4 regions of the Streptomyces sp. NPDC042100 genome follow, and region 2 is predicted to be linked to each of the others. Evidence: riboswitches for the same ligand, from Rfam matches in the RefSeq annotation. Region 2 holds a riboswitch; each other region holds the start of a gene.
What was found. A riboswitch is a leader RNA that binds a small molecule or an ion and turns the genes downstream of it on or off. The one in region 2 is predicted to bind cobalamin.

Region 1 (5,791 bases), on a different contig from region 2:
GCCGGTGGTGCGGCCGTGCTCGGCGCGGGCCCGGGAGCGGCGCCCGGCGGCGCCCTCGCCGAGACCGGGCACGCTCAGCGTCTTCGTACGGAACGGCTCGGCGGCCTGGACGGCGGCGCGCTCGCCGGAGCCGGACCCGCTGTTCTGCGGGGCTTGGGCGGGCTCGGGCGCGGGTGCCTCGCCGGGGGCCGGGGCCTCCTCGGGCGGGGCGCCGTCGCTCTCGGGTCCGTCGCCCTGCGGCGGGATCCCGCCGCCACCGCCGGGACCGCCGTCACCCGGACCACCGTCATCCGGGCCGTCGGGCTCCGGGTCGGGGTCCGGCTCGTCCTCGCCCTTGAACCGCTCCAGCGTCTCGTCCAGCTTGTCCTCGTCGATGCCCGGCGCGTCGAAGGGATTGCGCCGCCGCCGGTGCGGGAGCGCGAGCAGCGCCGCCTGCCGGACGTCCTCGGAGGTCACCTCGGTCCGCCCCGCCCACGCGGCGAGCGCGGTCGCGGTCCGGGCCATCACGATGTCGGCGCGCATCCCGTCCACCTCGAACGCGGCGCAGGTCGCGGCGATCTGGAGGAGCACCGCGTCCCCGAGGACCACCTTCGGCAGCAGCTCCCGCGCGCCGACGATCCGTGCGCGCAGCGCGGCCTCCTCGCCGGCCCAGCGGGCGGCGAACGCGGCCGGGTCGTCCTCGAAGGCGAGCCGCCGCCGGACCACCTCGACGCGCTCCTCGGGCACCCGGGAGGCGGCGACCTCCACGGTCAGCCCGAAGCGGTCGAGCAACTGCGGGCGCAGCTCGCCCTCTTCGGGGTTCATCGTGCCGACCAGCAGGAAGCGGGCGGCGTGCCGCACGGAGACGCCCTCGCGCTCGACGTGCGACTGGCCCATGGCGGCGGCGTCGAGCAGGAGGTCGATCAAGTGGTCGTGCAGGAGGTTGACTTCGTCGACGTAGAGGATGCCCCGGTGCGCGGCGGCGAGCAGTCCGGGCTCGAACGCCTTCACGCCCTCGGCGAGCGCCCGCTCGATGTCGAGCGCGCCGACGAGCCGGTCCTCGGACGCGCCGACCGGCAGCTCGACCATCCGCGCGGGCCGCGCGTCGGCCGCCCCGGTGCCGTGCGGCCCGTCCGGGCAGCCCGGGTCGGGCGCGGCCGGGTCGCAGCTGAAGCGGCAGTCCGCGACGACGGCCACCGACGGCAGCAGCTCGGCGAGGGCCCGCACGGCGGTGGACTTGGCGGTGCCCTTCTCGCCGCGTACGAGGACGCCACCCACCGCCGGGCTGATGGAATTCAGCAGCAGCGCGAGCCGCAGGTCGTCCATGCCGACGACGGCGGTGAACGGATAGCGGGTGCTCATCGGGTGGTCACTCCTTCGAGTCGTACGGAGGGTCGTACGGAGGGTCGTACGGAGGTGGTGGGCGCGGGCGGCCCGGGCACGGCGGTCACGGCGCCCCCGGCGGCACGAACGGCAGCCCCTTCGGGGCGCCCTCCTCGATGAGCCGCAGCAGCGCGTCCGTGTCGGCGTGCTGCTCGATGAGGTCGCCGAGCCGGTCCAGCTGCTCCTCGCGGAGCGTGCCGAAGGAGGTGTCGGGGGCCGGGACGAAGCGCCGGCCGGACGCCGCCGCGACCTCGCGCAGGAACGCGCGCCGGAAGCCGTCGCTCTCCAGCGAGCCGTGCCAGTGGGTGCCCCAGACCGCGCCGACCCGGCAGCCGTCCAGGAAGGGCTCGCCGCCCTCGACGGTGGCGACGCCGTGGTGGATCTCGTACCCCTCGACGCGCTCGCCGAGCGCCTCCCCGGCCGGCCGGGCCAGGGTCTTCTCGACGCCGAAGCGGATGCGTACGGGCAGCAGCCCGAGCCCGTCGACCAGGCCCGCCCTCGACTCGACCTCGTCCTCGATCCGCTCGCCGAGCGCCTGGAAGCCGCCGCAGATCCCGAGCACCGGGCGGCCCTCGGCGGCGCGCCGGACCAGCGCGTCGGCCAGTCCGCGCTCGCGCAGCCAGGCCAGCGCCTTGACGGTGCCGCGGGTGCCGGGCACGACGACGAGGTCCGCGTCGACGAGCTCCTCGGGCCGGTCGACGAAGCGGACGACCACGCCCGGCTCGGCGGCCAGCGCGTCCACGTCGGTGAAGTTCGACATCAGCGGGACGGCGCAGACGGCGACCCGCAGCACGTCGGCGCCGACCGGCGGGGCCACCACCGACTCGCGGACCGTGCCGCGCAGCGAGACCCGCAGGCCGTCCTCCTCGTCGATGCCGAGGCCGTGCGCGTACGGCAGGACGCCGAAGGTGCGGCGCCCGGTGAGGCCGTGGAGCATGTCCAGACCGGGCTCCAGGAGCGTCACGTCGCCGCGGAACTTGTTCACCAGGTACCCGGCGACGAGCTCCTGGTCCTCGGGCGCGAGCAGCGCGGTGGTGCCGAAGAACTGGGCGAAGACGCCGCCCCGGTCGATGTCGCCGACGACCACGACGGGCAGCCGGGCGGCCCGCGCTATGCCCATGTTGACGATGTCGGTGCGCCGCAGGTTGATCTCGGCCGGGCTGCCCGCGCCCTCGCAGATGACGGCGTCGTACGTGCTCCGGAGCTCCTCCAGGCACGCCATCACCGGCTCGAAGAGGGTCCCCTGGCGTCCGCCGTGGTAGCCGCGGGCGCTCATCTCACCGACCGGCTTCCCCATCAGGACGACCTGGCTGGAGCGGTCGGAGCCGGGCTTGAGCAGCACCGGGTTCATCAGCGCGGTCGGCTCGACGCGCGCGGCCTGCGCCTGCATGGCCTGGGCACGCCCGATCTCGGCGCCCTCCCGGGTCACGAAGGAGTTGAGGGACATGTTCTGTCCCTTGAACGGCGCCACCTTGACGCCCTGCCGGACCAGCCAGCGGCAGATGCCGGCCGTGACGACGCTCTTGCCCGCGTCGGACGTGGTCCCGGCGACGAGCAGCCCCCCGCCCCTCATGCGTTCCTCCGCTTCAGCGTGCTCGCGATCAGCCGGCCGCCCACGCAGGCGGCCAGGGTCAGTCCGGTGATCCGGCGGGACAGCCGCACCGCCCGGTCGATGTCGGCGACCTCGACGGGGCGGCCCGGCGCGTTGAGGACGGGCCGGTGCTCGACCCGCCCGCCGTACGCCAGGGTGCCGCCGAGCCGTACGCCGAGGGCCCCGGCGAAGCCGGCCTCGACGGGTCCGGCGTTGGGGCTGGGGTGCTTCGCCGCGTCCGCGCGCCAGGCGCGGGCGGCCCCGCGCGGGTTCCCGCCGGCGACGGTGGCGAGCGCGGCGGTGAGCCGGGCGCCCGGCCAGCCGGCGAGGTCGTCGAGCCGGGCCGAGGCCCAGCCGAAGCGGCGGTACCGCGGAGACGTGTGGCCGACCATCGCGTCCAGGGTGTTCACCGCCCGGAAGCCGAGCAGTCCGGGCACGCCCGCGACGGCTCCCCAGAACAGGGCGCCGACCACGGCGTCGGAGGTGTTCTCGGCGACGGACTCGACGACCGCGCGGGCCATCGCGGGGCCGTCCAGGGAGTGCGGGTCGCGTCCGCACAGGTGCGGCAGGCGCTCCCGGGCGGCCTCCAGGTCCCCGGCGGCGAGCGCCCCGCCGATCGCGCGGGCCTCGCGGCCGAGCGTGGTGCCGCCGACGACGGCCCACACGGAGGCGGCGGTCAGGGCGACGGCGGCGGCGCGGCTGTTCCGTGCCGTACGGGCGGCCAGCGCTCCGAGCGCGACGGTGGAGCCGGCGCAGACGGCGGTGTGCAGGGCGCCCCAGCCGCGGTGGTCGCGCCACAGGCGCTTCTCGACCGCGCCGGCGGCCCGGCCGAAGGCGGCGACGGGGTGGCCGCGGCGGGGATCGCCGGCGAGCCGGTCGACGGCGAGGCCGAGGGCCGCTCCGTACGCGAAGACGCTGGTGGCGCCCGAGGTGCCGGGGGCACCGGGAAGGCTGAGGCCGCGGCCGGGCATGGCGCTCTGTCCTCACTCAGGGTCCGCGCCCTGGATCGACGTGACCGGCGGCGAGAGTTCCTGGCTCCCGGCCCGTGGGGGCCGGTCACAGTGGCGGGACCGCGCCGGATTCGCACCGGACTTCCTCTACTGCCGCCGTAATGGCCCCGGAAGTCCACCACGCTCCGCGAACAGCCGTCAACTCACCCTTGACCTGCGTCGGGTCACTGTGCGGAGCGCCACAGACACGAGAACCGGGCGGCCCGCACCTCGGGGTGCGGGCCGCCCGGCCGGTGTGCGCGGTGCGTCAGGCGACGATCAGGTAGATGCCGTAGGAGACGGCGGCCAGGCACAGCGCGAAGCAGGCGTAGGCGCCGGTGACGGCCAGGGTGGCGGAGCCGCCGTTCTCGGCGGCCTCCTCCTGCTTGGAGAGGCCCATGACACCGAGGGTGAAGAGGCCCACCAGGGCGACGGTCGCCACGAGGCTGACTCCGAAGACGGAGCCGAGGGCTGCCCAGTCGATCTTCATGCTTGGTTCCAGTTCCTTAGACCGCGGCGGCGGGGGCCGGGGGAGCGGCCGGGTCCGTGGGGCCCGGGGTGGGGATGGTGGCCTTCAGGTCCGTGTCCGCGACGGCGGCGACGGAGCCGGCGGCCGGCGGCGGGGTGACGGCCGCGATGGCGGTGGTGACCACACCGGCGGGCTCGGCCGGGGCGGCCGGGTTGTCGAGGTCGTCGGCGGTGACGTTGGTGTGGTCGACCGGCTTGCGGCGGGAGAGCGACCAGATGACGGCCGAGCCGGCGACGAGCAGGACCGCGACGGCGGCGATGCCCCAGGTGCCCTGCTTGGTGAGGAACTCGGCGGCGGCGCCGACCAGGCCCGCGGCGGGCAGGGTCAGACCCCAGGCGACGAACATCCGGGTGGCGGTCGACCAGCGGACGACACCGCCCTTGCGGCCGAGGCCGGCGCCCATCACGGCACCCGAGCAGGACTGGGTGGTGGAGAGCGAGAAGCCCAGGTGGGAGGAGGCCAGGATGACCGTCGCGGCGCTGGTCTGGGCGGCGAAGCCCTGCTGCGGCTGGAGGTCGGTGAGGCCCTTGCCCATGGTGCGGATGATGCGCCAGCCGCCGAGGTAGGTGCCGAGCGCGATCGCGAGACCGGCGGAGACGATGACCCACAGGGGCGGGTTGGCGCCGGGGGCGAGGACGCCGCTGGTGACCAGGGCGAGGGTGATGATGCCCATCGTCTTCTGCGCGTCGTTGGTGCCGTGCGCGAGCGAGACGAGACCGGCGGAGGCGATCTGGCCGGCCCGGTAGCCCTTGGCGGTCGCCTTGGTCCCGGTGTTCGACTTCTTGCCGAGGCGGTACGTCAGGCGGGTCGCGACCATCGCGGCCAGACCGGCCACGATCGGGGCGGCGACGGCGGGGATGAGGACCTTGGTGACGATGGTCGGGCCGTTCACCGCGTCCCAGCCGGCCGACATCACGGCGGCGCCGATGAGGCCGCCGAAGAGGGCGTGGGAGGAGCTGGACGGCAGGCCCAGCAGCCAGGTCAGCAGGTTCCACAGGATGGCGCCGACGAGCGCCGCGAAGATCACTTCTGTGCGAATGCCCTCTTCGTTGATGATCCCGCCGGAGATCGTCTTGGCGACCTCCACGGACAGGAACGCGCCGACGAGGTTCAGCACGGCGGACATGGCCACCGCCGTCTTGGGCTTGAGAGCACCGGTCGAGATGGTCGTCGCCATCGCGTTGGCGGTGTCGTGGAAACCGTTCGTGAAATCGAACACGAGAGCTGTCACGACCACAATCGCGAGCAGCAGCGTGATGTGTTCCATTTACCCAGGCAATCGTTTGACGTCAGTGGCTGGTCGAACGTACGCAACCTGGG
Region 2 (5,791 bases):
ACTTCGGTGATCTTCGCGTACTTCCTCGCCGCCTATCTGGGCCACCGGCTGAGCACCCGGCCCGCCACGGTCCTCGCCGTGCTGCTGAGTCTGCTGTGCGGCGCGGCGCTGGCGTTCCGGGCCGACCCCGGCGACCGGGTGCTGCTGATGATGACGGGGCTGTCGACCGGCGCGCTGGTCCTGGCCGGGATGTCGGCGCGGAGCCGGGCGCGGGCCGTGGAGGCCGCGATCGAGGCGTCCGCCTCGGCCGAGCGGGCGGCCCGCGCGGAGGCCAGGACCCTGGTGCTGACCGAGCGCGCCAAGGTCGCCCGGGACGTCCACGACGTCCTGGCGCACTCGCTGGCCGGGATCAACATGCAGCTGGAGCTCGCGGACGCGCTGCTGGAGGTCGGCGAGGCGGAGAAGGCCCGGGAGGCGACCGGTCGGGCGCAGAGCCTGGTCCGGGAGAGTCTGAAGCAGGCCCAGTGGACGGTTCGCGCGCTGCGCGAGGAGGCTCTTCCGCTTCTGGAGAGCCTCGCCGCCATGCTCGAATCGTCCGGTCACCACGACGCCCTCACGGTGACCGGTACCGTGCGCGAGCTGCCGACGCGGACCGCGCAGGACCTCCTGCGGATCGCGCAGGAGGCGTTGACCAACGCCACGCGTCACGCGCCCGGGGGCGCGGTGCGGGTGACCATGGGGTACGAGGAGAAGGCGGCCGTCTTGAGCATCGTGAACGGGCCGGGGACCCTGCCCGTCTCCCCGGGGACGGGGAGCGGGATGGGGCTGATCGGGATCCGCGAGCGCGTGGCCCTGCTGAACGGGACGGTCACCGCCGGTCCCGTGACGGACGGGCGTGGCGGCTGGAAGGTCGACGTGGTGATTCCGGCATGAGCGAGCCCACGAACGACGCCCCGGCCTCCCCGCCCTCGCCATCCGGCCCGTCCGCCCCTGCCTCCCCGGCCTCCCCTTCCGGTCACATCAGGGTCGTCATCGCCGACGACCAGGCCGCCGTGCGCGAGCCGCTCGCGATGGTGCTCGCGCTCGCCGGGGACATCGGCGTGGTCGCGACCGCCGCCAACGGTCGCGAGGTCCTGGACGTCGTCGCCGCCGAGCCCGTCGACGTGGTGCTGATGGACCTGCGGATGCCCGTGATGGACGGCACGGAGGCGACCCGCCTGCTGAGCGAGGCCCATCCAGAGGTGGCCGTGGTGGTGCTGACGACCTTCGCCGACGACGACTCGATCATGGCGGCGCTGTCGGCGGGCGCCCGCGGCTATCTGACGAAGAACGCGGGCCGCGAGGACATCGCCCGCGCGATCCGCGCCGCCGCGGCCGGGCAGTCCGTCATGGACCAGGAGGTACGGGACCGGCTGCTGGCCGCCGTGATGGGGGCGCCCCGCGCGGAGGCACGGCCGGCGGCGGGCTCCGCCCCCGGTGAGGAGCTGCCCGAGGACCTGACGCCTCGGGAGCGCGAGGTGCTGGGGCTGATCGGGCAGGGGCTTCCGAACCGGGCGATCGCCGAACGGCTGTTCATCAGCGAGGCCACGGTCAAGACGCACATCAACAACCTCTTCGCCAAGGCCCGGATCCGGGACCGGGCCGATGCCGTACGGCGGGCCATCGCCGCAGGTCTGGCCTGAGCTGGGGGCCTGAACGGAGGCCAGAGCGGGGCCTGAGCGGGGGCCTGAGCCGCGCCTCAGCTCGTCCGGGCGGCGCGGCGCAGCAGGGCGCGCGCCGGGTCCTGGGCGGGGCGGTGCGGCGGGGCCGGCTGGTCCTGCGGGGCGCGGCGGACGAAGAGGGTGACGGAGACGCCCTCGGTGAAGCCCTTGCGGCGCATCATCGCGGCGGAGGCCTGGTTGCCGCTTTCCACGTCGGTGATGATCCGCGAGGCACCCGCCGCGAAGAGCGCGTCGCAGCAGTGGTCGACGAGCGCGCCGGCGACGCCGCGGCCCCGGGCCCGCTCCTCCAGGGCGATCCATTCGAGGTAGCCCCAGTCCTCGCGTTCGTCGTACGAGAGGGAGCCGAGGACGAAGCCGACCAGGCCCTCCTCGTCCAGGGCGACCCAGCAGGCGTCGGGCTGGGCGTCCCAGTGCGCGGCCACGGAGGACAGCGACCAGGAGGTGTACGGCATCGACTTGACGTCGAAGGCCCGGTGGCCGAGGTCGAGCACGGCGTGCAGGTGGACGAGCTCCAGCGGGACGATCTCGACTGTGCTTTCGTTCATGCGGGCGATCATGCCAGTGATCGTACCGATGGTCGTGACATAGCGTTATTCCGCCCCTTCCAGGCGAATTGTCCGGCCCTCTTCCTCAAGATCGCCCTGTGGTAATTTGCCCGAGCCAGTCGCACCTCTGTACGCATCCAGCAGCCAGCCGATCCGTACGGGGTCAGGGAATCCGGTGGGAGTCCGGAACTGACGCGCAGCGGTGAGGGTGGCGGGCGGAGCATCGGCCACTGGGTCCCGAGGGGCCCGGGAAGGCGTTCCGTCCGGGTGACCCCGAGTCCGAAGACCTGCTGGCGGCCCCGGCGGCGTACGGCCGTGTCCGGGGAGCTCCGTACGACAGGCTCCGCGTTCGAGCCGTGACGCCAGAGGACCCCCACGTGCCCCTCCCCCGCATTCTCCGCGCTTCCCGATCCGTCGCGCTGCTCGCCGCCGGCGCCCTCACCGGCGCCGCGCTCCTCACCGGCTGCGGTCCCGGCGGTGCGAGTGGTCCCGGCGGTCCCGGCGCCGCGTCCGGGGCGAAGGCCGCCGACGCCGGGCGTGCCGTCGTGCCCGACAACTGCGGCCTGCGCGTCGAGGTCGAGCGCCCGCCCCGCCGTGCCGTCGCCCTCGACCAGGGCTCGGCAGAGATCCTGCTCTCGCTCGGTCTCGCCGACCGCATGGTAGGCACCGCCACCTGGACGGACCCGGTCCTGAAGGGCCTGGAGCGGGAGAACGCGAAGGTGCCCCGACTGGCGGACCGCTACCCGTCGTTCGAGAAGGTCCTGGCCGCCGAGCCCGACTTCGTCAGCGCCTCCTTCCTCTACACCCTCGGCAAGGGCGGGGTGGCGCCCCGGGAGCGCTTCGCCGCGCTCGGCGTGCCGACGTACCTCTCCCCCACCGACTGCGTGGACAAGGACAACAGCGGCGACGGCGACGGGATACGGACCCGGCCGCTGACCATGGACACGGTCTACGGCGAGATCCGCGACCTGGCCCGGGTGTTCGGGGTCCCGGAGCGCGGCGAGAAGCTGGTGGGCGAGCTCCGCGCCCGGGTCGCGAAGGCCACCGCGGGGCCGGGCTTCGGCGACGCCTCGGTGCTCTACTGGTTCTCCGACGCGCAGGGGCCGTACATGGCCGGGTGCTGCGGCGCGCCGGGCATCGTCAGCGGGACCCTCGGCGTCCGGAACGTCTTCGACGACACCAAGGAGGAGTGGCCGCAGATCAACTGGGAGACCGTCGCCGAACGCGACCCCGACGTCCTGGTGATCGCCGATCTGACCCGCCGGGCGCAGTCGGCCGAGAGCGCCGCGAAGAAGATCGAGTTCCTGGAGTCCCATCCGGTCACGCGGAACATGACGGCGGTGCGGAAGAAGCGGTACGTGGTCCTCAGCGGGCAGGCGATGAACCCGACGATCCGCACCGTCGAGGGCATCGAGAAGCTCGCCGCCGCCTTGCGCGCGTACGGGCTCGCCCAGTGAACCGGCCCGGCCGGCCGGCCCTCACGGTGCCCGCGGTCACGGCCGCCGGCGGCGTGCTGCTGCTCGTGTCCCTCGCGCTCGCCGTGACGATCGGTCCGGCCGACATACGGGTCTCGGACACCTGGTCCGTGCTCGTCTCGCACCTCGGGGGCGGCGCCGGCGGCGTGAGCGCGATCCGGGACGGCATCGTCTGGGACCTGCGGCTGCCCCGTACGCTCCTGGCCGCCGTGTGCGGGGCGGGGCTCGCGGTCTGCGGCGCGGTGCTGCAGTCGCTGCTGCGCAATCCGCTGGCCGACCCGTTCGTGCTCGGCGTCTCCTCCGGCGCGTCGGCGGGCGCGGTCGCGGTCGTCGTCCTCGGGGTGGGCAGCGGGCTGCTGTCCGTGGCCGGGGGCGCGTTCCTGGGCGCGCTCTGCTCGTTCGCTCTGGTCCTGGTGCTGAGCCACACGCTGGGCGGCTCGACGGACCGGGTGGTCCTGTCGGGGGTCGCGGCGATGCAGCTGTTCTCGGCGCTGACCTCGTTCGTCGTGATGACCGCCGCCGACGCGGAGACGACCCGGGGCGTGCTGTTCTGGCTGCTGGGCTCGCTCTCCGGCGCCGGCTGGGCGGACGTGGGGGTGTGCGCGGCGGTCCTGGCCGTGGTGCTCACGGTGTGCGGCGGGTACGCCCGGACGCTGGACGCCTTCGCGTTCGGCGAGGAGGCGGCGGCGACGCTCGGCGTCTCTGTGGCGCGGACGCGGCTGGTGCTGCTGTCGGCCACGGCGCTGCTGACGGCCGTCCTGGTCTCGTCGGCGGGCGCGATCGGCTTCGTCGGCCTGGTCCTGCCGCACGCCGTGCGGGCCCTCGCCGGCCCCGGGCACGCGCGGCTGCTGCCGCTGAGCGCGCTGGCCGGGGCGGTGTTCCTGGTGTGGGCCGACACCCTGGCGCGCACGGTCCTCGACCCGCAGGAGGTGCCGGTCGGGGTGGTCACCTCGCTCATCGGCGTCCCCGCGTTCGTCCTCGTCCTCTACCGCTCCAGGAGCGCGCGATGAACGGCGTCCCCGCCCGGGGCACGGGCCTGCGGGCCGAGGGGGTGTCGCGCACGGCGGGCGGCGCCCTGGTGCTCGACGGCGTGACGCTCGCGCCGCGTCCGGGCGTCCTCACGGGGCTGATCGGGCCGAACGGCTCGGGGAAGTCGACCCTGCTGCGGGTCCTGGCCGGGGTGCTGGGTCCGGAGGCCGGGGTGGTGACCCTGGATGGCGAGCCGCTGGGCGCGGTGCCGCGCCGGGCGCTGGCCCGCCGGGTCGCCGTGGTCGAGCAGCACGCCGCCACGCAGGTGGACCTGACGGTGGCCGACGCCGTGCGCCTGGGGCGCCTCCCGCACCGCCGGGCCTGGGCCCCGTCGACGGCCGAGGACGAGGCGGCCGTCCGCTCCGCGCTCGCCCGCACCGGGCTGGCCGACCGCGCCCACCGGACCTGGCGGACGCTGTCCGGCGGTGAGCGGCAGCGCGTCCAGATCGCCCGCGCGCTGGCGCAGGAGCCGCGCGAACTGCTGCTGGACGAGCCGACGAACCACCTCGACATCCAGCACCAGCTCGACCTCCTGGCGCTCGTCGCGGACCTGCGGCTCACCTGTGTGATGGCCCTGCACGACCTGAACCTCGCGGCGATGTACTGCGACCACCTGGTGGTGCTGCGCGAGGGGCGGGTGGTGGTCGCGGGACCGGCGGCGGAGGTCCTGACCGAGGGCCTGATCGCGGAGGTCTACGGCGTCCGCGCCGCCGTCACCCGCCCGAGCCCGGAGGGCCGCCCGTACATCCGCTTCCTCGGCAGGAGGGGCGGACACGGCTGACGGCTGACGTCAGAGGGCCGACGTCCGACGGCGCATCCGGCACCTGCGGCGCGTGTGGCACATGCGGCGTGTGCCGGCGCCGCCGAAAGGGGGCCGCCCCGACGCGTACGGCGTCGGGGCGGCCCCTCGTTCCTGTCCCGCTCCCCCGTCAGGGGCGCCGGAACCGCAGCGTGCGCAGCTCGAAGGGGCGCAGCGTCACGGGCAGTTCGCCGGCCGCCGGGCGCGGGACCGCGCCCTCCAGCGGGCGTTCGAGGAGGTCGGTCTCGACGACGTCCGCCGCCTCGAAGCCGGCCGTCAGCG
Region 3 (5,791 bases), on a different contig from region 2:
ACGGACCAGCCGGCGGCCTCCATGCCCTCGACCAGCTCGCGCGCCTTCGCCTCCGCCTCGTCGGCGGTGGTGCGGGTGGCCGCCGACTCGTCCAGGCCCAGCGCCTCGCGCAGGCCCGGCAGCGCCTGCGTGCCGCCCCAGATCTGACGGGCGCGCAGGATGGAGAGGACCAGGTTGACCCGGGCCTCGCCGGCCGGGGCGCCGCCCAGGACGTGCAGGCCGTCGCGGATCTGGGCGTCCTTGACCTCGCACAGCCAGCCGTCGACGTGCAGCAGGAAGTCGTCGAAGCCGTCGTCCTCCGGGCGCTCCTCCATGCCGAGGTCGTGGTCGAGCCTGGCGGCCTGGATCAGCGTCCAGATCTGCGCGCGGATCGCGGGCAGCTTCGCCGGGTCCATGCTGCTGATCTGCGCGTACTCGTCGAGAAGCTGCTCCAGGCGCGCGATGTCGCCGTAGGAGTCGGCGCGGGCCATCGGCGGCACGAGGTGGTCGACGAGGGTGGCGTGCACGCGGCGCTTGGCCTGGGTGCCCTCGCCCGGGTCGTTGACGAGGAACGGGTAGACCAGCGGCAGGTCGCCGAGGGCCGCGTCCGGGCCGCAGGCGGCGGACAGGCCGGCGTTCTTGCCGGGCAGCCACTCCAGGTTGCCGTGCTTGCCGAGGTGCACCATCGCGTCGGCGCCGAAGCCGCCGTCCTCGGCGCGGGCGGCGATCCAGCGGTAGGCCGCCAGGTAGTGGTGCGAGGGCGGCAGGTCCGGGTCGTGGTAGATCGCGATCGGGTTCTCGCCGAAGCCGCGCGGCGGCTGGATGAGGACGAGGAGGTTGCCGCGCCGCAGGGCGGCGAGCACGATGTCGCCCTCCGGGTCGCGGGAGCGGTCCAGGAACATCTCGCCGGGCGCCGGGCCCCAGTGCTCCTCCACCCGCTCGCGCAGCTCCGCCGGGAGCTCGGCGTACCAGCGCTTGTAGTCGGCGGCCGGGATGCGGACCGGGTTGCGGGCGAGCTGCTCCTCGGTGAGCCAGTCCTGGTCGTGGCCGCCGGCCTCGATCAGGGCGTAGATCAGTTCGTCGCCGTCGCCGGAGACCAGGCCCGGGAGGTCCTCGACGGGGCCGAAGTCGTAGCCCTCCTCGCGGAGCCGGCGCAGCAGGGCGACGGCGGAGGCGGGGGTGTCGAGGCCGACGGCGTTGCCGATGCGGGAGTGCTTGGTGGGGTACGCGGAGAGGACGAGCGCCAGCTTCTTCTCGGCGTTCGGGATGTGCCGCAGCCGGGCGTGCCGGACGGCGATCCCGGCGACGCGGGCGGCGCGCTCGGCGTCTGCCACGTACGCGGGCAGGCCGTCCTCGTCGATCTCCTTGAAGGAGAACGGGACGGTGATCAGGCGCCCGTCGAACTCGGGGACGGCGACCTGGCTGGCCGCGTCCAGCGGCGACAGGCCCTCGTCGTTCTCCTCCCAGGCGGAGCGGGAGCCGGTCAGGCACAGGGCCTGGAGGATCGGCACGTCGAGCGCGGCGAGCGCCCCCGCGTCCCAGGCCTCCTCGTCGCCGCCCGCCTGTGCCTCGGCGGGCTTGGTGCCGCCCGCCGCGAGGACGGTGGTGACGATCGCGTCGGCGCCGCGCAGCTCCTCCAGGAGCTCCGGCTCGGGGGCCCGCAGCGAGGCCACGTACAGGGCCTTGGCGCGGGCGCCGTGCGCCTCGATCGCGTCGCACAGGGCGCCGACGAAGGCGGTGTTGCCGCTCATGTGGTGGGCGCGGTAGTAGAGCACGGCGACGGCCGGGCCGTCGGCGACGGCCTCGGAGGCGGTGCGCTCCAGCGGGCCCCAGGTGGGGGCGGCGGCGGGCGGCTCGAAGCCGTGGCCGGTGAGCAGCACGGTGTCGGAGAGGAAGCGGGCGAGCTGGCCGAGGTTGGCCGGGCCGCCGTGTGCCAGGTAGGCGTGGGCCTCGGTGGCGACGCCGACCGGGACGGTGGACGCCTCCATCAGCTGCGCGTCGGGGGCCTGTTCGCCGCTGAGCACGACGACCGGCTTCCCGGCGGCGCGGAGCGCGTCCAGGCCCTCCTCCCAGGAGCGCAGGCCGCCGAGGAGGCGTACGACGACGAGCTCGGCGCCGTCGAGGAGGGCGGGCAGGTCGGCGGCGGGCAGCCGGGCCGGGTTGGCGAACCGCCACTCGACCGCGCCCTCGGCCGGGGCGGCGTTCGCCGCGCGGGCGCTGAGCAGGTCGGTGTCGGAGTGCGACAGCAGCAGGAGCATGGCGAGCTCAGGCCCTTCCTCGGGGTTGTCCGCGCCCCGGGTGGTCGTATGGACGGCGGGGAGTTCCTGACTCACCGCCCCGCGTTCCCCCGGGCCGGCTCACAGTGGCGGGACCGCGCCGGATTCTCACCGGGCTTCCTCCCCGGGGTCCTGGGACCCCATGCCGCTTGCATCCTAGATCGTCCGGGAGCCCCGGGGGAGGGGCCCTGGGGTCGGGCGGATCACACCCGGCCACGGCGGCGTCACGGCCGGTGGGGGCGGGACGGCCCGTGGGTATGCTCGCCGCCATGTCGGCCACCCCACGCACCTCGCCCGAAGCGGGCGAACCTCTCATACGGGATCGCGGCGACGCCTGTCCGGGTGCGCTGAGACTCCACCCGGCGGACGACGGGCGGCTCGCCCGACTCCGGCTGCCCGGGGGGCGCCTGACGGAGCCTCAGCTCCTGGCACTGGCCGACGCGGCCGAGTCCCTCGGCGACGGGGAGCTCAGCATCACCTCGCGTGGCAACGCGGAGCTGCGCGGCCTGGGCGAGGGCTGCGGCGCCGAGCTGGCCGCGCTCCTCGACCGCGCGGGCCTGCTGCCCTCGCCGGGCCACGAGCGGATCCGCAACATCGTCGCCTCGCCCACCGCCGGCCTGGACGGACTCGGCGGCCCGGACCCGCAGTTGTGGGCGCGCGAGCTGGACGCGCTGCTGTGCGCGGAGGACTGGACGACGGCGCTCTCGGGCCGCTTCCTGTTCGTCCTGGACTCCGGGCGCGGAGACGTCGCGGGGCTCGGCGGCGATGTGACCTTGCTCGCAGAGCGAGCGGGGACGGGGGCGGGAGCCGGGGCCCGTGCTGAGGCCGGGACTACGGCTGGCGCCGGGGCCGGGGCCGGGGCGGGTGCGGCCGGGCCAGGCGAGCGCGCGCTGCTGCTCCTCGGCGGCCACGCCCTGCGGGTCGCCGCCGTCGACGCCCCGCGCGCCGCGCTCGCCGCCGCCGGGGCCTTCCTGCGGACCGCCCGGGCCGCCGGGAACGGCGCCTGGCGGGTGCGGGAGCTGCCCGAGGACCGCCTGCCCGAGCTCGCGGACGCCCTCGCCGGCGCCCTCGCGGACGCCGGGATCGCGGCGGAGCCCGTCCCCGGCCCCGTACCGCTGCCGTGGGGCGCCCCGCCCGTCCCCGGGCCGCTCGGCCCCGGCGCCCTGTACGTCCTCGCCCCGCTCGGGCGGCTCACCGCCGCCCGGCTGCGGGCGCTGGTACCGGCCGCCGAGGTGCGGTTCACGCCCTGGCGCGGGGTGGTCGTCGCCGCGCCGCCCGCCCGGCTCGGCGCGCTGGCCGAGGCGGGCCTGATCACCCGCCCCGACGCCCCCGGCACCGGCGTCGGCGCCTGCGCCGGACGCCCCGGCTGCGCCAAGTCCCTCGCCGACGTGCGGCGGGACGCCGCCCTCGCGCCGGCCGGCTCGCTGCCCGTGCACTACTCGGGCTGCGACCGCCGCTGCGGGCACCCGCATGGCGCCTGGGTCGACGTCCTCGCGACCGCCGACGGCGGCTACCTCGTCGACGGCGCCCCCACCCCCCGCACCTCCCTGTCCGAAGCCGTCGCGGCGGCCCGCGGCCCGGCGACACCCACGAGATGAGCGAGAACACCAGGATGTACGAGTACGAGAAGGACGGCGCGGAGATCTACCGCCGCTCCTTTGCCACGATCCGCGCCGAGGCGGACCTCGCGGGCCTGCCCGCCGACGTCGCCACGGTCGCCGTACGCATGATCCACGCCTGCGGCATGACCGACCTGGTCCGGGACATCGCCTACTCCCCCGGCGTCGTCGCCTCGGCCCGCGCCGCCCTGCGCGCGGGCGCGCCGATCCTGTGCGACGCGCGGATGGTCGCCAGCGGCGTCACCCGCAAGCGGCTGCCCGCCGACAACGACGTGGTCTGCACGCTGTCCGACCCGGCCGTGCCGGGCCTCGCCGCCGAGCTGGGCACCACCCGCTCGGCCGCCGCCATGGAGCTGTGGCGGGACCGCCTGGAGGGCTCCGTCGTCGCCGTCGGCAACGCGCCGACCGCGCTCTTCCACCTCCTGGAGATGATCGCGAAGGGCGCCGGGAAGCCCGCCGCCGTGCTCGGCATCCCGGTGGGCTTCATCGGTGCCGCCGAGTCCAAGGACGCGCTCGCCGCCAACGACCTCGGCCTGGAGTACCTGGTGGTCCGGGGCCGCCGGGGCGGCAGCGCCATGACCGCGGCGGCGCTCAACGCCCTCGCGCACGAAGCGGAGATCCAGCAGTGACGGCAGTGAACACGGGGGCCGCCGTGCCCGGAAAGCTGTACGGGGTCGGGCTCGGGCCCGGTGACCCCGACCTGATGACGGTGGCCGCCGTGAAGGCCATCGCGGAGGCGGACGTCGTCGCCTACCACTCGGCCCGGCACGGGCGGTCCATCGCCCGCTCGATCGCCGCCGCGCACCTGCGCGAGGACCACATCGAGGAGCGGCTGATGTACCCGCTCACGGTGGAGACCACCGACCACCCCGGCGGCTACCGGGGCGCGCTCGACGACTTCTACGAGGAGGCCGCGGCCCGGCTCGCCGCCCACCTCGACGCGGGCCGCACGGTCGCCGTGCTCGCCGAGGGCGACCCGCTGTTCTACGGCTCGTACCAGCACATGCACAAGCGGCTGGCCGACCGCTACGACACCACCGTCATCCCCGGCGTCACCTCCGTGAGCGCCGCCGCCGCCCGGCTCGGCGAGCCGCTGTGCGAGGCGGAGGAGGTGCTGACGATCGTCCCCGGCACGCTGCCGGAGGACGAGCTGACGGCCCGCCTCGCGGGCACCGACTCGGCGGTCGTGATGAAGCTGGGCCGCACCTTCCCCACCGTGCGGCGAGCCCTGGAGCGGGCCGGCCGGCTTGAGGACGCGCGGTACGTGGAGCGGGCGTTCATGGCGGGCGAGCGCACCGGCCGCCTCGACGAGATAGCCCCGGACTCGGTCCCGTACTTCTCGGTCGCCGTCCTGCCCTCCCGCATCGACGCCGAGCCGCCGGTACGCGAGCGGGGCGAGGTCGTCGTGGTCGGCACCGGGCCGGCCGGGGCGCCCTGGCTGACGCCCGAGTCGCGCGGCGCGCTCGTCAACGCCGACGTCCTCGTCGGCTACACCACCTACCTGGACCGCGTGCCGGTCCTGCGCGCCGGGCAGCTCCGGCACGGCTCCGACAACAAGGTCGAGTCGGAGCGCGCCGAGTTCGCCCTCGACCTGGCCCGGCGCGGGCGCCGCGTCGCGGTCGTCTCCGGCGGCGACCCGGGCGTCTTCGCGATGGCGACCGCCGTCCTGGAGGTCGCCTCGGAGGAGCGGTACGCCGACGTGCCCGTCCGCGTGCTGCCCGGTGTGACCGCCGCCAACGCCGCCGCCGCCGCGGCGGGCGCGCCGCTCGGCCACGACTACGCGACGATCTCCCTCTCCGACCGCCTCAAGCCCTGGGACGTCATCGCCGGCCGCCTGCGCGCCGCCGCCGAGGCCGACCTGGTCCTCGCCATCTACAACCCGGGCTCCCGGTCCCGCACCCACCAGGTCGCCGCCGC
Region 4 (5,791 bases), on a different contig from region 2:
TGGTCGTCTCGACCGCGCTGACCATGATCGCGTACCAGCTCTGGAAGCGTGACCAGCGCGCCCGCAAGGGGGGTGACGCGCGATGAACGACGGCGTGAACGGCGTCGCGCTCGGCGTCTTCGTCTTCTTCTTCCTGGCCGTCACGGTCATGGGCTTCCTGGCCGCCAAGTGGCGCAAGGCCGAGAACGAGAACAGCCTCGACGAATGGGGCCTCGGCGGGCGCTCGTTCGGCACCTGGGTCACCTGGTTCCTGCTCGGCGGCGACCTCTACACCGCGTACACCTTCGTCGCCGTCCCGGCGGCCATCTACGCGGCGGGCGCGGCCGGCTTCTTCGCCGTGCCGTACACGATCCTGGTCTACCCGCTGATCTTCACCTTCCTGCCGCGCCTGTGGTCGGTCTCGCACAAGCACGGCTACGTGACGACCTCCGACTTCGTCCGCGGCCGCTTCGGCTCCAAGGGCCTGTCGCTGGCGGTCGCCGTCACCGGCATCCTCGCCACCATGCCGTACATCGCCCTGCAACTCGTCGGCATCCAGGCCGTCCTGGACGTGATGGGCGTCGGCGGCGGCGAGGACACCCACTGGTTCGTCAAGGACCTGCCGCTGCTCATCGCCTTCGGCGTGCTCGCGGCGTACACGTACTCCTCCGGGCTGCGCGCCCCGGCGCTCATCGCCTTCGTCAAGGACACCCTGATCTACCTCGTCATCGCGGTGGCGATCATCTACATCCCGATCAAGCTGGGCGGCTTCGACGAGATCTTCGCCAAGGCGGGCGAGGCCTACCAGACGGTCAACCCGGCCACCGGCAAGCCCAAGGGCGCGCTCGTGCCCGGCGAGGCCGGCCAGTGGACGTACGCGACCCTCGCGCTCGGCTCGGCGCTGGCGCTCTTCATGTACCCGCACTCCATCACGGCGACCCTGTCGTCCCGGAGCCGCGAGGTGATCCGCCGCAACACCACGATCCTGCCGCTGTACTCGCTGATGCTGGGCCTGCTCGCGCTGCTCGGCTTCATGGCGATCGCCGCCGGCGTGAAGGTCAGCAACGGGCAGCTCGCCATCCCGCAGCTCTTCGAGGACATGTTCCCCGCCTGGTTCGCCGGTGTGGCCTTCGCCGCCATCGGCATCGGCGCCCTGGTCCCGGCCGCGATCATGTCGATCGCGGCGGCCAACCTCTTCACCCGCAACATCTACAAGGACTTCCTCAAGCGGGACGCGACGCCGGAGCAGGAGACCAAGGTCTCCAAGCTGGTCTCGCTGCTCGTGAAGGTCGGCGCGCTGGTCTTCGTCCTCACCATGGACAAGACCGTCGCGATCAACTTCCAGCTGCTCGGCGGCATCTGGATCCTCCAGACCTTCCCCGCCCTCGTCGGCGGCCTGTTCACCCGCTGGTTCCACCGCTGGGCGCTGCTCGGCGGCTGGGCCGTCGGCATGGTCTACGGCACCGCCGCCGCGTACGGGGTGGCCAGCCCCACCCAGAAGCACTTCGGCGGCTCCTCGGCCGAGATCCCCGGCATCGGCGAGATCGGCTACATCGGCCTCACCGCCTTCGTGCTCAACGTCGTCGTCACCGTGGTCCTCACCCTCGTCCTGAAGGCGCTCAAGGCGCCCGACGGCGTCGACGAGACCTCGCCCGGCGACTACACGGCGGACGCCGGTGACAAGGGCGTCGCCACCGAGCTCCCGAAGGTCGGCGCCGCCGGGCACTGACCCCCGGCACCGGCCCGTACGGCCCCGGCACCCGCCCCGTACGGCCGCCGCGCCGCCCCGCTCCCGCCCGCCTCCGGGTATCCCGGAGGCGGGCGGAGCCGTGCCCGGGGGCAGACTCCCTGTCATGGACTTCACGATCAGGGCGGTACGGCCCGAGGAGTACGAGGCGCTCGGCGAGGTCACCGCGCGGGCCTACCTCGACGACGGCTTCCTCACCTTCGGCGAGGACGACGCCTATCTGCACCGGCTGCGGGACACCGCCCGGCGGGACGCCGAGGCGGAGGTGCTGGTGGCCGTCGACACGGCGGGCGACGCCGGGGCCGCCGTCGGCGGGGCCGTCCTCGGCGGGGTGACCTTCGCGCTCGGCGGCGAGGAGTGGGCCGACATCGCCGGCCCCGGCGAGGCCGAGTTCCGGATGCTGGCCGTCGCGCGGACGGCCCGCGGCCGGGGCGTCGGGGAGGCCCTGGTGCGGGCCTGTGTGGACCGGGCGCGGGCCGCCGAGGGGTGCGCCCGGCTCGTGCTGTCCACCCAGCGAACCATGACCACCGCCCACCGGATCTATGAGCGACTGGGCTTCGTCCGCTCCCCCGAACGCGACTGGAAGCCCGTCCCGGGCCTGGACTTCACCCTGTTCACCTACGTTCTGGAGCTCTGACCGCATCCCAGGCCGACACAACATGTGGGGGGTGCCGCGAGCGGTGCCCCCCACATGTATGCTCGTCCTCGCTGTCGCCGCAGGGGAATCCGGTGGAAATCCGGAACTGTCCCGCAACGGTGTGTTTTGTGCGCGTTCGCGCCAAGGTGAGTCCGAGGACCTGCCGACAGCGCACCCGGTCCGTCCGTTCCGGGTGCCGACAGACGTCCGGGCCTCGCGGAGTGGGCCGGTGGACGCGGCGCCGCCGTGCGTACGGCAGCCCGTTCCCCGCCTCCCGTCCTGGCACCGAGCCGAGCGAGGGAGAGCCCCCACGTGACCATCGCGCCCGCCGATCCGGCCGCAGCGATCGAGACCGACGGCCCCGGCACCGTGCTGCTGCGGACCCTGACCGATCTCACCGCCGACCTCCCGGACACCGACCCCGGCAAGGTCGCCGCCGCCGCCCTGCGCGGCCGCAGCGCCTCCTCGGACGAGGCGGAGCTGCGCGAACTGGCCACCGAGGCCGCCGCCGGACTGATCGCCGAGGACCCGGCGTACTCCCGGCTCGCCGCCCGGCTGCTCACCCTCACCATCGCCGACGAGGCCGCCGGCCAGGGCGCCGTCGCCTTCTCCGCCTCCGTCGCCGTCGGGCACCGCGAGGGCCTGATCGCCGACCGCACCGCCGCCTTCGTCGCCGCGCACACGGCCCGCCTGGACGCGCTGATCGACCCGGCCGGCGACGACCGCTTCGGCTACTTCGGCCTGCGCACCCTCTACTCCCGCTACCTGCTGCGCCACCCGATCACCCGCCAGGTCATCGAGACCCCGCAGCACTTCATGCTGCGCGTGGCGAGCGGCCTCGCCGAGGACGACAGCGCCCGCGCCGTGGACGAGGTGGCGGCGCTGTACGGGCTGATGAGCCGGCTCGACTACCTGCCCTCCTCCCCCACCCTCTTCAACTCCGGCACCCGCCACCCGCAGATGTCCTCCTGCTACCTGCTGGACTCCCCGCAGGACGAGCTGGACTCCATCTACGACCGCTACCACCAGGTCGCGCGGCTGTCGAAGCACGCGGGCGGCATCGGCCTCTCGTACTCCCGCATCCGCGCGCGCGGCTCGCTGATCCGAGGCACCAACGGGCACTCCAACGGCATCGTGCCGTTCCTGAAGACGCTGGACGCCTCCGTCGCCGCCGTCAACCAGGGCGGCCGCCGCAAGGGTGCCGCCGCCGTCTACCTGGAGACCTGGCACGCGGACATCGAGGAGTTCCTGGAGCTCCGCGACAACACCGGCGAGGACGCCCGCCGCACCCACAACCTGAACCTGGCGCACTGGATCCCGGACGAGTTCATGCGCCGGGTCAACGCGGACGCGCCCTGGTCGCTGTTCTCCCCCGCCGACGTGCCCGAGCTGGTCGACTTGTACGGCGCGGAGTTCGACACGGCGTACCGCAGGGCCGAGGCGGCGGGCCTGGCCAAGAAGACGATGCCGGCGCGGGACCTGTACGGCCGGATGATGCGCACCCTCGCGCAGACCGGCAACGGCTGGATGACCTTCAAGGACGCCTCCAACCGGACCGCCAACCAGACCGCCGAGCCCGGCTCCGTCGTGCACTCCTCGAACCTCTGCACCGAGATCATCGAGGTCACCGACGACGGCGAGACGGCCGTCTGCAACCTCGGCTCGGTCAACCTCGGCGCCTTCGTGACCGGCGGCGGCATCGACTGGGAGCGCCTCGACGAGACGGTGCGCACCGCGGTCACCTTCCTCGACCGGGTCGTCGACATCAACTTCTACCCGACCGAGCAGGCGGGCCGCTCCAACGCCCGCTGGCGTCCGGTGGGCCTGGGCGCGATGGGCCTCCAGGACGTCTTCTTCAAGCTCCGGATGCCCTTCGACTCGGCCGAGGCCCGCGCGCTGTCCACCCGGATCGCCGAGCGGATCATGCTGGCCGCGTACGAGGCCTCCGCCGACCTCGCCGAGCGCAACGGCCCGCTGCCCGCCTGGGACAAGACCCGCACCGCGCGCGGCGTGCTGCACCCGGACCACTTCGACGTGGAGCTCAACTGGCCGGAGCGCTGGGCCGCGCTGCGCGAGCGGATCGCCGCCGTCGGGATGCGCAACAGCCTGCTGCTGGCCATCGCGCCGACGGCGACGATCGCCTCGATCGCCGGTGTCTACGAGTGCATCGAGCCGCAGGTCTCCAACCTGTTCAAGCGCGAGACGCTGTCCGGCGAGTTCCTCCAGGTCAACTCGTACCTGGTGGACGAGCTGAAGGCGCTGGGCGTGTGGGACGCGCAGACCCGCGAGGCGCTGCGCGAGGCCAACGGCTCGATCGCCGGCTTCGGCTGGGTGCCGGCCGAGGTGCGCGAGCTGTACCGCACGGCCTGGGAGATCCCGCAGCGCGGCCTGATCGACATGGCCGCCGCCCGCACCCCGTTCCTGGACCAGGCGCAGTCGCTGAACCTGTTCTTGGAGACGCCGACCATCGGCAAGCTGTCGTCGATGTACGCGTACGCCTGGAAGCAGGGCCTGAAGACCACGTACTACCTGCGCTCGCGTCCGGCGACCCGGATCGCCCGCGCCGCCCAGGCGTCCGCCTCGGCCGCCGCCCCCATCCCCGTCCAGCAGGCCGCCGACCCCGACGCCGTCGCCTGCTCCCTTGAGAACCCCGAGTCCTGCGAGGCCTGCCAGTAATGAGCACCACCGAGAACAAGAACCTCCTGGACCCGGGCTTCGAGCTCACCCTCCGTCCGATGCGCTACCCGGACTTCTACGAGCGCTACCGGGACGCGATCAAGAACACCTGGACCGTCGAGGAGGTCGACCTCCACTCGGACGTCGCCGACCTCGCGAAGCTCACCCCCGGTGAGCAGCACATGATCGGGCGCCTGGTCGCGTTCTTCGCGACGGGCGACTCGATCGTCTCGAACAACCTGGTCCTGACCCTCTACAAGCACATCAACTCCCCCGAGGCGCGCCTCTACCTCTCGCGCCAGCTCTTCGAGGAGGCCGTGCACGTCCAGTTCTACCTGACGCTCCTGGACACGTACCTCCCCGACCCGGACGACCGGGCCGCCGCGTTCGACGCGGTCGAGGAGATCCCCTCCATCCGCGAGAAGGCGCAGTTCTGCTTCAAGTGGATGGACTCGGTCGAGAAGATCGACAAGCTGGAGACGGCCGCCGACCGCCGCCGCTTCCTGCTCAACCTGATCTGCTTCGCCGCGTGCATCGAGGGCCTGTTCTTCTACGGCGCCTTCGCGTACGTGTACTGGTTCCGGTCCCGGGGCCTGCTGCACGGCCTGGCGACCGGCACCAACTGGGTGTTCCGCGACGAGACGATGCACATGAACTTCGCCTTCGAGGTCGTGGACACCGTCCGCAAGGAGGAGCCCGAGCTCTTCGACGACGCGCTCCAGGAGCAGGTCACCGCGATGCTGCGGGAGGCC

Region 1: it holds a riboswitch for cobalamin, as region 2 does, so the genes downstream of both, ACZ6J5_RS14525 (cobalamin biosynthesis protein) here and ACZ6J5_RS09210 (ABC transporter substrate-binding protein) in region 2, are expected to answer to the same signal.
Region 3: it holds a riboswitch for cobalamin, as region 2 does, so the genes downstream of both, cobN (cobaltochelatase subunit CobN) here and ACZ6J5_RS09210 (ABC transporter substrate-binding protein) in region 2, are expected to answer to the same signal.
Region 4: it holds a riboswitch for cobalamin, as region 2 does, so the genes downstream of both, ACZ6J5_RS27685 (ribonucleoside-diphosphate reductase subunit alpha) here and ACZ6J5_RS09210 (ABC transporter substrate-binding protein) in region 2, are expected to answer to the same signal.

The regions. Positions count from the first base shown of each region.
Region 1 is NZ_JBVJDK010000005.1:461,415-467,205, forward strand. It holds gene ACZ6J5_RS14515 (putative cobaltochelatase) at 1-1,341, opposite strand, end outside; gene ACZ6J5_RS14520 (cobyric acid synthase) at 1,427-2,935, opposite strand; gene ACZ6J5_RS14525 (cobalamin biosynthesis protein) at 2,932-3,924, opposite strand; cobalamin riboswitch at 3,957-4,076, opposite strand; gene ACZ6J5_RS14530 (hypothetical protein) at 4,211-4,432, opposite strand; gene ACZ6J5_RS14535 (inorganic phosphate transporter) at 4,449-5,738, opposite strand.
Region 2 is NZ_JBVJDK010000003.1:408,538-414,328, reverse strand. It holds gene ACZ6J5_RS09225 (sensor histidine kinase) at 1-873, shown strand, start outside; gene ACZ6J5_RS09220 (response regulator) at 870-1,622, shown strand; gene ACZ6J5_RS09215 (GNAT family N-acetyltransferase) at 1,679-2,206, opposite strand; cobalamin riboswitch at 2,335-2,515, shown strand; gene ACZ6J5_RS09210 (ABC transporter substrate-binding protein) at 2,584-3,663, shown strand; gene ACZ6J5_RS09205 (FecCD family ABC transporter permease) at 3,660-4,691, shown strand; gene ACZ6J5_RS09200 (ABC transporter ATP-binding protein) at 4,688-5,491, shown strand; gene ACZ6J5_RS09195 (alpha-mannosidase) at 5,640-5,791, opposite strand, start outside.
Region 3 is NZ_JBVJDK010000009.1:74,646-80,436, reverse strand. It holds gene cobN (cobaltochelatase subunit CobN) at 1-2,237, opposite strand, end outside; cobalamin riboswitch at 2,278-2,417, opposite strand; gene ACZ6J5_RS21240 (cobalamin biosynthesis protein CobG) at 2,525-3,853, shown strand; gene ACZ6J5_RS21235 (precorrin-8X methylmutase) at 3,868-4,503, shown strand; gene cobJ (precorrin-3B C(17)-methyltransferase) at 4,578-5,791, shown strand, end outside.
Region 4 is NZ_JBVJDK010000013.1:165,125-170,915, reverse strand. It holds gene ACZ6J5_RS27700 (DUF3311 domain-containing protein) at 1-86, shown strand, start outside; gene mctP (monocarboxylate uptake permease MctP) at 83-1,708, shown strand; gene ACZ6J5_RS27690 (GNAT family N-acetyltransferase) at 1,833-2,363, shown strand; adenosylcobalamin-variant (AdoCbl-variant) riboswitch at 2,435-2,533, shown strand; gene ACZ6J5_RS27685 (ribonucleoside-diphosphate reductase subunit alpha) at 2,676-5,039, shown strand; gene ACZ6J5_RS27680 (ribonucleotide-diphosphate reductase subunit beta) at 5,039-5,791, shown strand, end outside.